One region of the Actinoplanes sp. NPDC023801 genome, then DNA from elsewhere that is predicted to be linked to it. Evidence: riboswitches for the same ligand, from Rfam matches in the RefSeq annotation. Region 1 holds a riboswitch; the other holds the start of a gene.
What was found. Region 1 has a riboswitch for S-adenosylmethionine ahead of thrC (threonine synthase). Riboswitches for the same ligand answer to the same signal wherever they lie in the genome.

Region 1 (6,982 bases):
GAGAACTGGGAGGTACGCCGCGTCACGCCGGAGGACACCGCGCGTGTCCGGGCGCTGCGGCTGGAGATGCTCGCGGACAGTCCACTCGCTTTCCTGGAGACCCTGGCCCAGGCCGCGGCCCGGTCTCACGAGGGCTACCGGCAGCGCATCCGGCAGTCGGCCGAGGGGTTCGAGACGGCCCAGTTCATCGCCGACCCGGGCGGGCCGCTGATCGGGCATGCCGGCGGCACCACGGTCCCCGGCGAACCGGGCTGCACGGTGATCTTCGCGGTCTACCTGACACCGGCCCACCGGGGCGGCAAGCTGCTCGCCCAGCTCGTCGAGGCGGTCGCCGACTGGTCCGCGGCGGCCGGGCGTGACGAGCTGATGCTCGAGGTGGTCTGCGGCAACGACCGGGCCGTCCGGGCGTACGAGAAACTCGGTTTCGTCGACACCGGGGTCCGCATGCCGCATCCGACCGTCCGGGTCCTGACCGAGCTGCAGATGCGCCGGCCGGTCTGAGATGGCCGGGCGCGGGTGGCACGTGACCCGGACGGCGCTGACCGCCGTGAACGGGACGACCCTCGTCGGGCTGCTGCTGGCCGCGGTCACCGGCACCCGGATCCGGCGCGGCCGCCACGGTGTCCTGATAGCCGAGAACTTCCGCTTCAGGATGCCGGCCGGAAGCTGCTTCACGGTCGGCTCGGTGATCATCACGAACCGGAGCGCCGAGTGGCTGCTGGCGGAGGAACGGGCCCCGCTCTTCACCCACGAATGCCGCCATGCCGGCCAGTACGCGTTGTTCGGCCCGCTGTTCTGGCCCGCCTACTGGGTCGCGTGTGGCTGGTCGATCGCACTGACCACGTCGTACGGCGTCCGCAACTGGTTCGAGAAGAACGCGGGACTCGCCGACGGGCATTACCCGGAAGAGCTCCCACTGCGGCCGTGGGTTCGCAAGACTCTTGACCGGCCGGGGGTTCGCAGGATTTTTGGTCGGGAGGACGGACGCACAGCACCTCCGGGCACGTAGCCAGATGGGTCAGCGCTGGATCGTTGGGACCCTCGGAGATTGTCGCCAATGTCCAGGTGAGGGGCCTCGTACGGCGTCGCATCCTCCCGCAGAGAGCATCCTGCCGATCCGGAGATCGGAGTGCAAGTCCTCGGAGGAGGTAATTCTCGACAACCGGCTGATTGCCGATTACCGACAGTGAGAGAAGGTCACGAAATGGTGACCTATCCCAGCAGACCGGCCTCCCGCGCGCCCTTCAGCGACGGCTTGATCGTGTGGGTCGGTCCAACCTGGCCGGCCACCGCGTCGAGCGTCTTCAGACCCTCACCGGTGTTGTAGAGGACGGTCTCCTTCGCAGGGTCGAGCTTGCCGCTCGCCACCAGCTTCTTGAGCACCGCCACGGTCGTGCCGCCGGCGGTCTCGGCGAAGACACCGGTCGTCTCGGCGAGCAGCCGGATGCCCTCACGGATCTCGTCGTCGTTCGCGTAGTCCATCCAGCCACCGGTGCGGCGGACCGCCTCGATCGCGTACGGCCCGGCGGCCGGGTCACCGATGTTCAGCGACTTCGCGATACCGGTCGGCTTGACCGGGGTGATCACGTCGGTGTCGGCGTGCAGGGCCACCGCGATCGGGTTGCAGCCCTCGGACTGGGCACCGAAGACGGTCCAGCCGCCCTCCGGGGCCTCGACCAGTCCGATCTCGACCAGTTCGGTGAACGCCTTGTCGATCTTGGTGAGCAGCTCACCGGACGCCATCGGGATGACCACCTGCGCCGGGATGCGCCAGCCCAGCTGCTCGGCCACCTCGTACCCCAGGGTCTTCGAGCCCTCGGCGTAGAACGGCCGCACGTTCACGTTCACGAACGCGGTGTCCTCGAACTCGTCGGTCTCCACCAGTTCGCTGCACAGCCGGTTCACGTCGTCGTAGGAGCCCTCGATGGCCACCAGCTCGCCGCCGTACACCGCGGTCGTGATGATCTTGCCCTGCTCCAGATCGGACGGGATGAAGACGATGCTCGGCACCCCGGCACGGGCCGCGTGGGCGGCCACCGAGTTGGCCAGGTTGCCGGTCGAGGCGCAGGAGAACCGCTTGAAGCCCAGCTCCTTGGCCGCGGTCAGGGCCACCGAGACGACCCGGTCCTTGAACGAGTGAGTCGGGTTCTGCGAGTCGTCCTTCACCCACAGCGGCGCCTGCAGGCCGATCGCGGCGGCCAGCTGCGGTGCGGCGACCAGCGGGGTCAGGCCCGGGTCGAGGGTCACCCGGGTCGCCGGGTCCTGTCCGGCCGGCAGCAGAGCCGCGTAACGCCAGATGTTCTGCGGCCCCGCCTCGATCTGGGCCCGCGTCACCCGCGCGAGTGCCGCCTCGTCGTAGGCGACCTCGAGCGGGCCGAAACACTCGTAACAGGCGTGCTGCGCGGCGAGGGGGTACTCGGCACCACAGGCGCGGCAGATCAGGCCCTTCGCGGGCGACGTGGAGGTGGCAGAGGGTGCGCTGACGACAGACGTCACTAGAGTTTCCTCTCATCTTTCCCCGCGGCGACCTGCCGGAACGGGGACGGAATTAGCACCTGCCACACGCGGCTCGTCATCGAGAATCGCTGCGCGGTGGTTGCCGGGGCTTCGTCGGGCCGTATCCCTCTGCCCCTCTGGATGAGGTATTCAGTTGTTTCCCACACCTTACGACGAGATTCCGTCAACACCACCCTGAGTTCCCGAGGTGTGAGCGACCTCCTTCTCCAGAACCTTTCGCCGGTACGCCCACCGGCGCCGCCCCACCCCCGCGTGGTCACCTACGCCCACCAGCGCACCGCCACTCACCACGGGCTGCGGCTGGGTTACGAAGTGAGGGTGGCCAGGCAGGACAACTGGGTGGCGATCGGGCGGTAGCCGAGACGGGAGTTCACGGCCAGCATCGGGGTGTTCGTCTCGTCGTTGCTGGTGTAGGCGGTGCGCACGCCCCCGGCCGCGGCCCGGCGCAGCGTCTCCGTCTTCACCAGGCGGGCCAGGCCGCGACCACGGTGCTCCGGAACCGTGGCGGTCATGTCCGACCAGGCCCGGTCGCCGTCTCGCAACAGCAGCGAGAACGACACGATCACTCCGCCGGCCACGGCCGCGGTGCTCACGTCCCGATCCAGGCCCGGCTCCTCCCAGGTCTCGTAGCGCCATGTCGGATAGGGCATCGGCTGGGACGGGACGTCACCCGGCTCGTCGGTGGCCGCCGCCACGTCGGCCTCGTAGAGCGCCTGCTCGGTCACCTCGCTCAGCGGTACCAGCGTGATGCCCGGCCCGGCATCGGGAACGCCGGTGAACGCGGTCAGGTCCAGAGCCGAGTAGCGCATCTCGCGGGACGGCTCGAAACCGTTGCGGCGGGCGAACCCGAGCGACTCCGGGACGGCCCAGGTATCGGCCCGGGTGACGCCGACGGCCCGCAGGTAGTCGGTGGCCTCCGCCAGCAGGGCGGTTCCGATGCCCCGGCCCCGGTGGTCCGGGTGCACCTGGACGGCGACCTGGCCGAATCCGGCATCGGCGGAACGCGGCTGGCGGAACGCGGACACCGTGCCGGCCGGCTCGCCGGCCCGATCGGCCACCAGGAAGATCCGGTCCGTGCCGGGCGGCGGCGAGACGATCATCCGGCGGATCGTCGCCTCGCCCCGGACCATGTACGGGTAGACCTCCCGCCGGAGCGCCGCGAGGGCGGAAGCGTCGCCGGGGCGGGCGGGGCGGATCGAGAAGTCAGCCGTCACGGGCGCCATGTCACCGCCCGGATGCCTCAGCCGTCAACCGATATCGGCCGGTCGTAGCCGTCTCCCCATGCATGAGCCGGCGGCGTGGGACGGTCCGGAGTGCCGCCCACGCCGTCCGGCGGAGTCACGGGACCCTGCGAGTCCCGTACGAAATCAAGAAGTGACGTCCTTGCGGGTGAACCGGTAGAAGGCGAGGCCCCAGAAGAGCGTGGCGTAGATGACCGCCGAGATCGCGCCCTTGGCCAGCTCGTCGGACTGGATCGGAGTGGACAGCATGCCGCGCCAGGCTTCGGTGTAGTACGTCGGAAGGACTTTCCGCAGGTTACCGAGGGCCTCGATCTGGTTCAGGATGTTGGAGAGGATCCAGAGCATCACAGCGCCGCCGACCGCACCCAGGGCCGCATCGGTCAGCACCGAGAGCAGGAACGCCAGGCCGGCGACCACGAGCATCGTCACCGCGAGGTAGGCCACGATGCCGAGGAGCCGGGCCAGGCCTTCGGCCGGTGGGATCTCGGCGGCGATGGTGCTGCCCATCGGCGACCAGCCGTACCGCACCGTGCCGATCAGCAGCGCGGTGCCGACGAGCAGGAACAGGGCCAGCAGCGAGTACGCCCCGGCGACGATCAGTTTGATGCCGAGCAGCCGGGCCCGGGGCACCGGGACCGCAAGCAGATAGCGCAGGCTGCCCCAGCTGGCCTCGCTCGCCACGGTGTCGCCGAAGAACAGCGCCACCACCACGACCAGCAGGAATCCGGCCGACACCGCCAGGCTGAAGAGGGCGAAGTTGAGCCCGCCGGAGGTGGCGAGGTCAGCGATGCTGCTGAACGAGCCGCCGCCGTCACCGTCGTCGTCGCCCGGTTCGGCGTTGCCGAACTCGAAGGCTGCCCACACGATGACCGGCAGCAGCACCATGAACCCGAGTGCCATCTGGGTGCGCCGCCGCGAGGCCTGGCGACGCATCTCGGCCCAGATCGGCAGGGTGCCCGACGCCTTGTATCCGACCGCGGCCTCCACCGTGCTCATCGGTCTCCACTTCCTCGCGAGTTGTCGCCGACCAGGGACAGGAAGGCGTCTTCGAGCCGCCGGCGCGGCACCAGCCGATCCACCCCGATGCCGGCCCCGACCAGCGAGGCGACCACCTCGGACCGGGCCGTGCCGTTCATGTCGACGATCAGGCCGTTCGCACCCTCCGTCTTCACCGACCGCACGCCCAGCTCCTCCAGGATCCGGGTGGCGGCCGGCACGTCCGATACGTCGAGCTGCACCGACGGGGATTCCCCGACGATGTCGCTGACCGGGCCGGACGCGACGATCCGGCCCTTGTTGACGACCACGGCGTGCGTGCAGGTCTGCTCCACCTCGGCGAGCAGGTGGCTGGAGACCAGCACGGCCCGGCCGTCGGTGGCGTACCGCTGGAGCACACGGCGCATCTCGGCGATCTGCGGCGGGTCGAGCCCGTCCGTCGGCTCATCGAGGACCAGCAGTTCGGGCAGGCCGAGCATGGCCTGCGCGATGGCGAGCCGCTGCCGCATGCCGTGGCTGTACTTGCGGGTCTTGCGGTGCACCGAGTCACCCAGTCCGGCGATCTCGAGTGCCTCCTCGAAACGGGCGTCCTCCCACGGGCGGCCGGTGGCCTGCCAGTACGCCTTCAGGTTCTCGTAGCCGGACAGGTGCGGCAGGAAGCCGGGCCCCTCGACCAGCGAACCGACCCGGGACAGGATCGGCGCGCCCGGGACCAGCCGGTGCCCGAAGACGTAGATCTCGCCGGCGGTCGGCTGGGTGAGGCCCATCAGCACCCGCAGCGTGGTCGTCTTGCCCGCGCCATTCGGGCCGAGCAGACCGACGACCTGGCCGCGTTCCACCGTGAAGCCGATCTCCTGGACGGCCACGAAACCGTCGCCGTACGCCTTGCGCAGCCCGTTGACCACGAGCGGGGTGTTCGCATGCTCCTCGACGACGGCCACGTCCCGGCGGCGGTGCCGGATCCGGCTGACGGCCAGCAGCACGGCCAGGCCGAGCAGGATGAGGCCGACGACACCCGCGAGCGCATACCACCAGAGCGCGCCCGGGTCGGCGATCGGCGTACCGAACAGGGTCGGCAGGACCAGGGCCGGTTCCACGGCGACGGTGTACGTGGTGGGCTGCGCGGGGGTCAGGAACGCCTGGTCGGAGGTGGCGACGGTGATGCGTACCGAATGTCCCGCGTCGATCTGCCGGACGATCGCCGGAAGCGTCACGCTGACCGGCTGGGCCTGCGCGATGTCGGCCGGCAGGCCGGTGAGCCGGATCGGGGCGACCAGGCCGGCGCTGAGGGTCGCCGCACCGTTCTGGTCGACGTCGAAGAGCTTGACGAAGACGATCGCCTCACCGGTCGGTGAGGCCACCCGCAGCCGCACCGACGGCGATCCGGCCACCTCGACCGCCGAGGTCAGCGGAGCGGATTCGAAGTTCGCGTGCTGGCCGGGCACGTCGAGGGCGACGCCGCCGCTGAGCACCGAGCTGAGCCGGCCGGTGAGTCCCGGCATGGAGGAGATGGCGCCGGGGTTGCCGTTCGGCGGGTTGGCGATCGGCTGTGCCGCGCCCTCCAGGGTGATCTCGGTTCGTCCGGAGCCGTTCAGCCCCACATACGCCTCGGTCGAGTAGCCGTTGGTGACGAGCCCGCGGTCGAGCGCACTGAACCCGGCGACGCGGGAGAACGTGAAGTCGTCGCTCGGCGTCTCGCCCTCACCCTTCAGGTAGTGGTCGAGCCACTGGACCGTCAGGAACTTGACCCGGTCGGAGTCGGAGGCAGGGCCCTCGCCGCCGTCGTGGCCGCCGGTGAACCAGGCGACCTTGACCGGGGTGCCGGTCGCGGCGATGCCACGCGCGTTGGCGTCCGCCTCGGAGAGCGGGAACAGCGTGTCGACGGCGCCCTGGATCAGCAGGGTCGGCGCCTTGATCTTGTCGAGGACCGTGGCCGGGCTGGACTTGCGCAGCAGGGCCAGGGTGGTCTCGTCGGGGATGCCGGTGGTGGCCATCTGCAGGTACGCCTTGCAGACGTCCTCGGCGAACCGGCCGCAGGCGGGATCTCCCTGCTCCGGGACTCGACCGCCGCCGCCACCACCGCCCAGCAGGCCGATGGCGGAGGCCCCGCCGTTGCCGAAGAAGTAGCCGGCCCAGGCCTTCTTGAAGACGCCACCCGGCACCAGCGCCTCGGACAGGTCGTTCCAGGTGATCTGCGGGACGATCGCGTCGACCCGCTGGTCCTGGCC
Region 2 (6,982 bases), on a different contig from region 1:
GTCACGGGTGTACTCGGAGACCGCCACCACCTCGTCGCTCGCGAGGAACGTGGTGAGCAGGACGGTGGCCGCGCCGAAGCGGCCCTCGCGCAGGCAGGAACGGATGACGTTGGTGACGTCCGAGCCGACCGCCTTGGCGATGGTCCGCACGTCGGGAGCGAAGCCGGCGGCACGGGCCGCGGTCACCGCGTCGTTGATCACCTGGGTGTGCGGCACCAGGTACATCGACAGGCAGACGGTCGGAACCGGTTCGGAGAGCAGCTCGACGAGCCGGCCGGTGAGCCCGGCCAGATGCCGGCCGTCCGGGACGCGATAGTCACCGACCGCCTCGGGGCGCTCCACGGTGATGCCGGGGCTGTACGGCAGGAGCCGGTCGAGCGGCTTGAGGGGCAGTCCGGCCGACTGGAGGGCGGGGATCGGCCAGGTGAGCAACCGTACGTCGTCGAAGCCCCGGGTGAGAGCCACCTCGGCGAGGTTGCGGGCCTCGCCGGAGTGGCCGCAGATGACCGGATCGGCGCGTACCGCGATGACGAGGCGGCGGGTCGGTCGGCTCATCGTTGTTCCTTAGGGTGGGAATCTGAGAGGGATGGCGGCCGGATCCCGTGTCCCCAGGTGGAGGGTTCGGGGCCCAGCCGCAGGTGCAGCCGCCCGCCTTGATGGACGTCGGCCGCGTTCAGGTGGGTGGCGTGCAGGGGCCTTCCGTTGAGGGTCGCGGATTGCACGTACTGGGGTGGTGGATCACGGTCGATCCCGTCGACACCGATCGGCGTCTCCCGGTGTCCCGACGTCTCGACGACGAACTCGCCGCCCTCGACCTGAATCGCGGCGCGGGCGAAGGCGGGTGCGTTGACCAGGAACAGGTTCTGCCCGGCGACCGGGAACAGACCCAGCGACGCCCAGACGTACCAGGCACTCAGTCCACCGGAGTCGTCGTTGCCCGGCAGGCCGCCCGGCCCGGTGCCGAACTGCCACGTCAGCGCCGAGCTGACCACCTCGGCGGTGCGGTCCGGCCGGCCCGAGTAGTGGTAGGCCCAGGGAGCCTCCATGTCCGGCTCGTTGTTGAGGCCCTCGAAACGGTTCAGCGCGTAGCCGGCGGCCATCTCGGCGGGGTCGGGGCAGCGGCCGGGCTGCTTCACCGGGGCCGCGCCGTAGCCGAAGAACCGGTCCAGCATGAAACTGAACGCCCCGTCGCCGCCGGCCAGCGCGATCCGGCCGGCCATGTCGTGCATCAGGCGGAACGAGTAGTTCCACTTGCCGCCCTCGTAGAACTCCGAGTCGCGCAGCAGGCCGGTCTTCGGGTCGAAGGCGTTGACCCAGTCGCGGCTGCGCCGTTCCAGGTCGGCGGCGAGACGGTGGTCGTTGAGGGCGCGGGCCACCTTGGCGGTGCAGTGGTGGGCGTACGAGAGATCGAGGGTGTGCGTGATCGGGTGCACCACCCCGTGCTCCCAGAAGTCCTCGCCGTACATCCGGCGTAGGTCGTCGACCATGTGCACGAGCGCCCAGCTCCAGTCGATACCTGGTCGTTTCAGGGCGTGCACGTCGGCCAGCGCGGTGTGGGCGAGCGCGCTGGCCTGCCGGAAGAACCGGTCGGCGCCGCGGGCCATCCGGTAGCCGATCGGGAAGTTGCCCTCCTCCTCGCAGACCCGGATCAGGGACTCCAGCATGTCGCCGTACCGGTCCGGGGCGATCGCCGACAGCAGCGGCATCTGGGTCTTGTAGATGTCCCACATGGTGCAGATGTCGAAGGCGTACGGGCCGGGATCGGGCCAGCTGGGGCTCTCGTCGGCGGCGATGCACGGCTTGACCAGCGAGTGGTACAGCGCGGTCGCCATCACGGTCCGCCGGGCCTGGGTGCCACCGTCGACCTGGATCCGGCCGAGGTGGTCGCGCCAGCTCGACCGGGTCCGCGCCCGGACCGTCTCGAACGCAGCGACGCCGGTGCCGCACTCGCGTTCCAGGTTCTGCCGGGCCTGGTCGCAGCCGCGCAACGAGAAGCCCATCCGGACCTCGATGGTCTGCCCGGCGCGGGCCGCTCCCATGAACAGCATCCCGAACGGGCGCAGCGTGGTGTGCCGGATGCTGTCGAAGTCGAGGCGGGTGCCGCCCGGGATGAGCCGCCGGTCGTACCAGAGCATCTGCCGCCAGCCGGGGCTCTCCACCTCGATGTACACCGAGAGCGGGATACCCTCCATCACCACGGTGCCCTGGGCGCGGCCGTGACCCATGCTCTCGGCCTGCGCGCGCAGCGGGATGGTCCGGCCCAGGTCGATGCCGAGCCCCCCGCAGGACAGGTCGATGACGACCCGGGCGCTGTGGTGGTCGGGGAACGTGTAGCGGTGGACCGCGACCTTCTCCCCCACCGTTATCTCGCAGCGCACCCCGGTGTCGAGGTTGGCCGCGTAGTAGCCGGCCTCGGCCCGCTCGTCCTCCAGCGGCCACGACTGACCGAGGTCGTCGAGGGGCTGCACCATCGGGGTGACCCGCACGTAGTTGTAGTACTTGCGGATCGCGCCGGTGCCGGACTGCTGGAAATGGGTGAAGCCGGAGGCCTGGTGCCGTTCGAACATCTCCTCCGGCACGCCCTCGGTGTTCTTGGCGTACCGGCCGTATCCCGTCGGGTACGCCCCCGAGTAGGCGCACGCGGAGACCATGCCGAGGGGGGAGGTGGCGCCCGGGTGGGTGTTACCCACCTGCGGTTTCGGCCACCACCAGGTAGCGGCGAGACCGTGTGCCCGGGGCAGATCGGTGGCCGCCGTACCGATGAAGGGATCAACGTTGTCGAGGATGGCCGGACTCTAACCGGCCACGGATGCCCCGATGGTTTCGCGCAGGTGAACTCCCTCGAAGCAGGCTTTGAGCATCCGGTCGAAGTCGGCGGCCGTGGCTCAGGTGCGATCAGTCCCGGATTCCGTTGCCAGCACGGCGGCCAGCGCGGTCACCACCCGGTCCACGTCGGTTCCGGTGCTGCCCAGGCCGAAGCTGATGCGCAGCAGGCCGGGCACGCCGTCACCGCAGGCGCCGGTCCGGCCGGCCCCGGACAGCCGGCGGACCAGCGGATGGGCGCAGAACTGCCCGGCCCGGACGCCGATGCCGTGCTCCCGCCCCAGCCGGCGGGCCACCTCGGCCGGGTCGTGCCCCGGCAGGGCCAGCGACACGATGCCGACCCGCGGGTGGTCCGGGCCGAACAGGCTGACCTCGGTCGCGCCGGGCACCCGGGTCAGACCCGCACGGAGCCGGGCCAGCAGCTTCTGCTCGTGGACGCGCACCTCGTGCCGGCCGGCCGTGGTGAGGGCCTCGCAGACGGCGGCCAGCGCCACGGCGCCGAGCAGGTTGGGGGTACCGCCCTCGTGCCGGGCCGCCCCCGTCGCCCAGGTCAGATCACCGGGCCGGTCACCGACGGCAGCGCTGGCACCGCCACCGGCCAGGTACGGGTCGGCCGCGTCCAGCCAGTCGGATCGGCCGGCGAGCACTCCGGCGCCGAACGGGGCGTACAGCTTGTGACCGGAGAAGGCCAGATAGTCGGCGTCCAGGTCGTCGAGGTCGACGGGCACGTGCGGGGCCAGCTGGGCGGCATCGACGATCACGCGGGCGCCGTACGAGTGGGCCACGCCGGCGAGTTCCCGGACCGGCCACAGCTCGCCGGTCACGTTGCTCGCCCCGGTGACCGTCAGCACGGCCGGGCCGGTCAGACCGTCGAGCGCCGACTTGAGCGCGCTGACCGCCTCGTCCGGTGAGGCCGGGGCGGGCAGGCGCAGCGGGTTCGGCCAGGGCAGCAGGTTGGCGTGGTGCTCGCCGTCGAAGTGCACCGTCGTGGTGCCCGGCGGAAGGGCGCGGGCCAGCAGGTTCAGCGCGTCAGTGGTGTTCCGGGTGAAGATCACCGTGTCGCCGGGGCGGGCTCCGGTGAACTCGGCGACCACGTCGCGCGCGAGTTCGTACGCGACGGTGGACGCCTGTGACCGCACCCCGGTGCCCCGGTGCACGCTGCCGTACCGCGGCAGCAGATCCGCGACGGCGTCGGCGGCCGCCCGCACGCAGGGGGCCGAGGCCGCGTAGTCGAGGTGCACGAAGTCGCTGCCGTCACCGATGACATCGAGAGGGGAAAAGGACATGACCGCGCCTCCACGGGTTCGCCGTTTGCCGGTGTCGGGCGACACCGGCCCGGTCCTCACCCGGGGCACCCCGTCGCGAACGGAAGGGTTGCCGGCCAGCAAGCCGGGGCTTCGCGCTGGCACTCATGACCTGCCGTCGAAATTAGCAGAAGTCACAGCGCACGGCCATATCCCATGCCGCAAGTAGAGATTAGGGTCATGCTCCATGACGACCTCGTTCCAGGAGCAGTGGGACCAATGGCACGCCGGCCACGAGCAACGGCGCGCCGACCCGCACGGCTTCCTCTCCATCACCGGCCTGCACTGGCTCACCGAGGAGCCGCGGAGCTTCCCGGACGCGCCGGGTGAGTGGAGCACCAGCCCGGCCGGCGTGACCGTGGCGCTCGGCGGCGGCGAGTCGATCGTCGTGGACGGCGCCACCGTCACCGGCACGCACACGTTCGAGCCGCTTGCCGAGCGCGCCGACCGCACCGTGGAACACGGCGACATCCGCATCGAGATCGCCCGCCGTGGCGGGTACGACGTGGTGCGGCCACGGAACCCGGCGAACCCGGTGCTGACCGGTTACCCCGGCACACCCGCCTACCCCGCCGACGAGAAGTGGGTGGTGGCCGGGCGTTACCTGCCGTTCGACGAGCCGGAGCCGATCACCGTGGGTTCGGTCGCCGAGGGCATCGAGCACGTCTACGAGTCACCGGGCCGGGTCGAGTTCGGGATCGGCGGGAAGACGTTCTCGCTCACCGTGTTCAACGGTGCGGCGCCGGGGTCGCTGTTCGTGCTGTTCACCGACGCGACGTCCGGGCTGACCACCTACGCCGCGAACCGGAGCCTGTTCATCGCCCCGCCCGCCGCGGACGGTGCCGTCGAGCTGGACTTCAACCGGGCCACGAACCTGCCGTGCGCCTACACCGAGTTCGCCACCTGCCCGCTGCCGCCGGCCGGCAACAGGCTCGCCGTCGCGATCGAGGCGGGTGAACGGATCCCGCGGTAGGTTCGGCCGATGGAGCAGCTTGCCGAGCTGATCGGGATCCGCTCGACCGCCGATCGCCCGGACGACCTGCGGCGCGCGCTGGAACTGGTGCTCGCCGTCGCCGGCCCCGGCTTCCGGATACGCCGGTTCGAGTCCGGTGGCAAGCCGAGCGCGCTCGTCACCCGCGACGGCCTGCCACCGCGGGTGATCCTCAACGCGCACCTGGACGTGGTTCCCGGCGAGCCGCACCAGTTCACCGCCCGGCTCGACGGCGACCGCCTCTACGGGCGCGGCACCCACGACATGAAGGCCGCTGCCCTGGTGATGGCCCGGGTGTTCCGGGAGGTGGCCGGCACGCTGCCGTACGGGCTCGGGCTGCAGCTCGTCACCGACGAGGAGGTGGGCGGCTTCGACGGGACCGGGTACCAGGTGGCGCAGGGGGTCCGGGCCGGGTTCGTCGTCATCGGTGAGCAGAGCGGCCTGCGGGTGGTCACCGAGTCGAAGGGCATCATCCGGGCCCGGCTGTCGGCGACCGGCCGCACCGCGCACGCCGCCTACCCGTGGCTCGGCTCCAACGCGCTGCTGACGGTGACCGGGGCGGTGCGGCGGCTGCTCGACCGCTATCCGGTGCCGGCCGCGGAGGAATGGGTGACGACCGTCAACGTGGCCCGGATCGAGACCCCGAACCGGGCCGCCAACGTGGTGCCGGCCGCGGCGTCGGCGCTGCTCGACATCCGGTTCCCGCCGTCGGACCCCGATCTCGCCGGGCGCGGGCCCGACGAGGTGGCGGCCCACCTGCGGGCCGTCACGGGTGGTGAGGCCGACGTGGTGGTGGAGGCCGTCGGAGCGCCGCATCACGCCGATCCGGACAGCCCCGAGGTGCGGCTGTTGCAGGCGGCGGCACGCGATGCCGGCTTCGACGGGTCGCTGCTGCGCAAGCACGGGGCGGCCGACGGGCGCTTCTACTCGGCGGAGGGCGTGGACGCGGTCATCTTCGGGCCGGGCGGCGACGGGCAGCACGGGCCGGAGGAGTATGTCGACCTGCGCACGCTCGGGCCGTACCGGCAGGCGCTCGCCGGTTTCCTGAGGGCCCTAGGCGGCTAGCGCGTGCTCGACGCGGGCCGTGACCCCACGCAGGTGCGGGCGGCGGGCGCCGTCGACCTTCGCGTTCCACGAGCAGGGACCGTGGCGCAGCAGCATCTCGGTGTAGCGCGCCTCCGGGTCGACCCGCAGGCCGCTGGGGCCGGTCGTCTGGTCGGCGTACGTCAGCGCGTCGGCCATCAGGCTGCGCTCGTCGGGGAACGCCGCCAGCTGCTCGCCGAGACCGCGGGCCGCGGCCACGAACCGGGCGCCGGAGTGGAAAGCGACCAGTCCGGCGATCCGGGCCGGCCAGCCCTCGGCGCTCAGGTGCACGGCACCGTCGAGCGGGTGGAAACCGGTCAGCGCGATCGGCGCCGCATAGCCGACGTCGTGCAGCCACGCGGCCGCCACCAGGACGTCCGGGTCGAGGCCGAGCCGGTCGGCGAGCTCACCCGCCTTCTCGGCCACACCGGCGGTGTGCCGCCAGCGATTGCCGCTGTCACCGATCAGGGACTCGGCGACGGCCCGCGCCAGCAGGGCCCGGGTGGGTGCGAGAACAGCGGTCATCGCCGGATGGTGGTCCGCGCAGGTTAACGGCGGGTGGCCGAGGCGTGTCCGCGGACCGAATCACCGGCTACGCGTGGGCCCGGGCCGGACGGCGACGGATTTCCGGGGCGAAACCGGCCCGCCGGATCACGGACGGTCTTGGCCTTTTCGGACAGCGGACAACCAGCCGATCGGCCCTGTGCCCGGCTTGATCCATCTGTTTACCTCGATGGGCCTTCCCAGTCGACGAAGCAGGTCCCTATGTTGCGAAAGTTCA

Region 2: it holds a riboswitch for S-adenosylmethionine, as region 1 does, so the genes downstream of both, AB0G04_RS04790 (aminotransferase class V-fold PLP-dependent enzyme) here and thrC (threonine synthase) in region 1, are expected to answer to the same signal.

The regions. Positions count from the first base shown of each region.
Region 1 covers NZ_JBFAAI010000001.1:220,650-227,631, reverse strand. Annotated here, with positions in the region: gene AB0G04_RS01020 (GNAT family N-acetyltransferase) at 1-501, shown strand, start outside; gene AB0G04_RS01015 (hypothetical protein) at 524-1,009, shown strand; gene thrC (threonine synthase) at 1,213-2,496, opposite strand; SAM riboswitch class I at 2,506-2,644, opposite strand; gene AB0G04_RS01005 (GNAT family N-acetyltransferase) at 2,823-3,731, opposite strand; gene AB0G04_RS01000 (ABC transporter permease subunit) at 3,885-4,754, opposite strand; gene AB0G04_RS00995 (alpha/beta fold hydrolase) at 4,751-6,982, opposite strand, start outside.
Region 2 covers NZ_JBFAAI010000002.1:55,821-62,802, forward strand. Annotated here, with positions in the region: gene AB0G04_RS04780 (glycosyltransferase) at 1-555, opposite strand, end outside; gene AB0G04_RS04785 (GH92 family glycosyl hydrolase) at 552-2,786, opposite strand; gene AB0G04_RS04790 (aminotransferase class V-fold PLP-dependent enzyme) at 2,886-4,109, opposite strand; SAM riboswitch class IV at 4,126-4,240, opposite strand; gene AB0G04_RS04795 (DUF1684 domain-containing protein) at 4,315-5,100, shown strand; gene AB0G04_RS04800 (M20/M25/M40 family metallo-hydrolase) at 5,110-6,183, shown strand; gene AB0G04_RS04805 (HD domain-containing protein) at 6,172-6,726, opposite strand; gene AB0G04_RS04810 (glycoside hydrolase domain-containing protein) at 6,967-6,982, shown strand, end outside.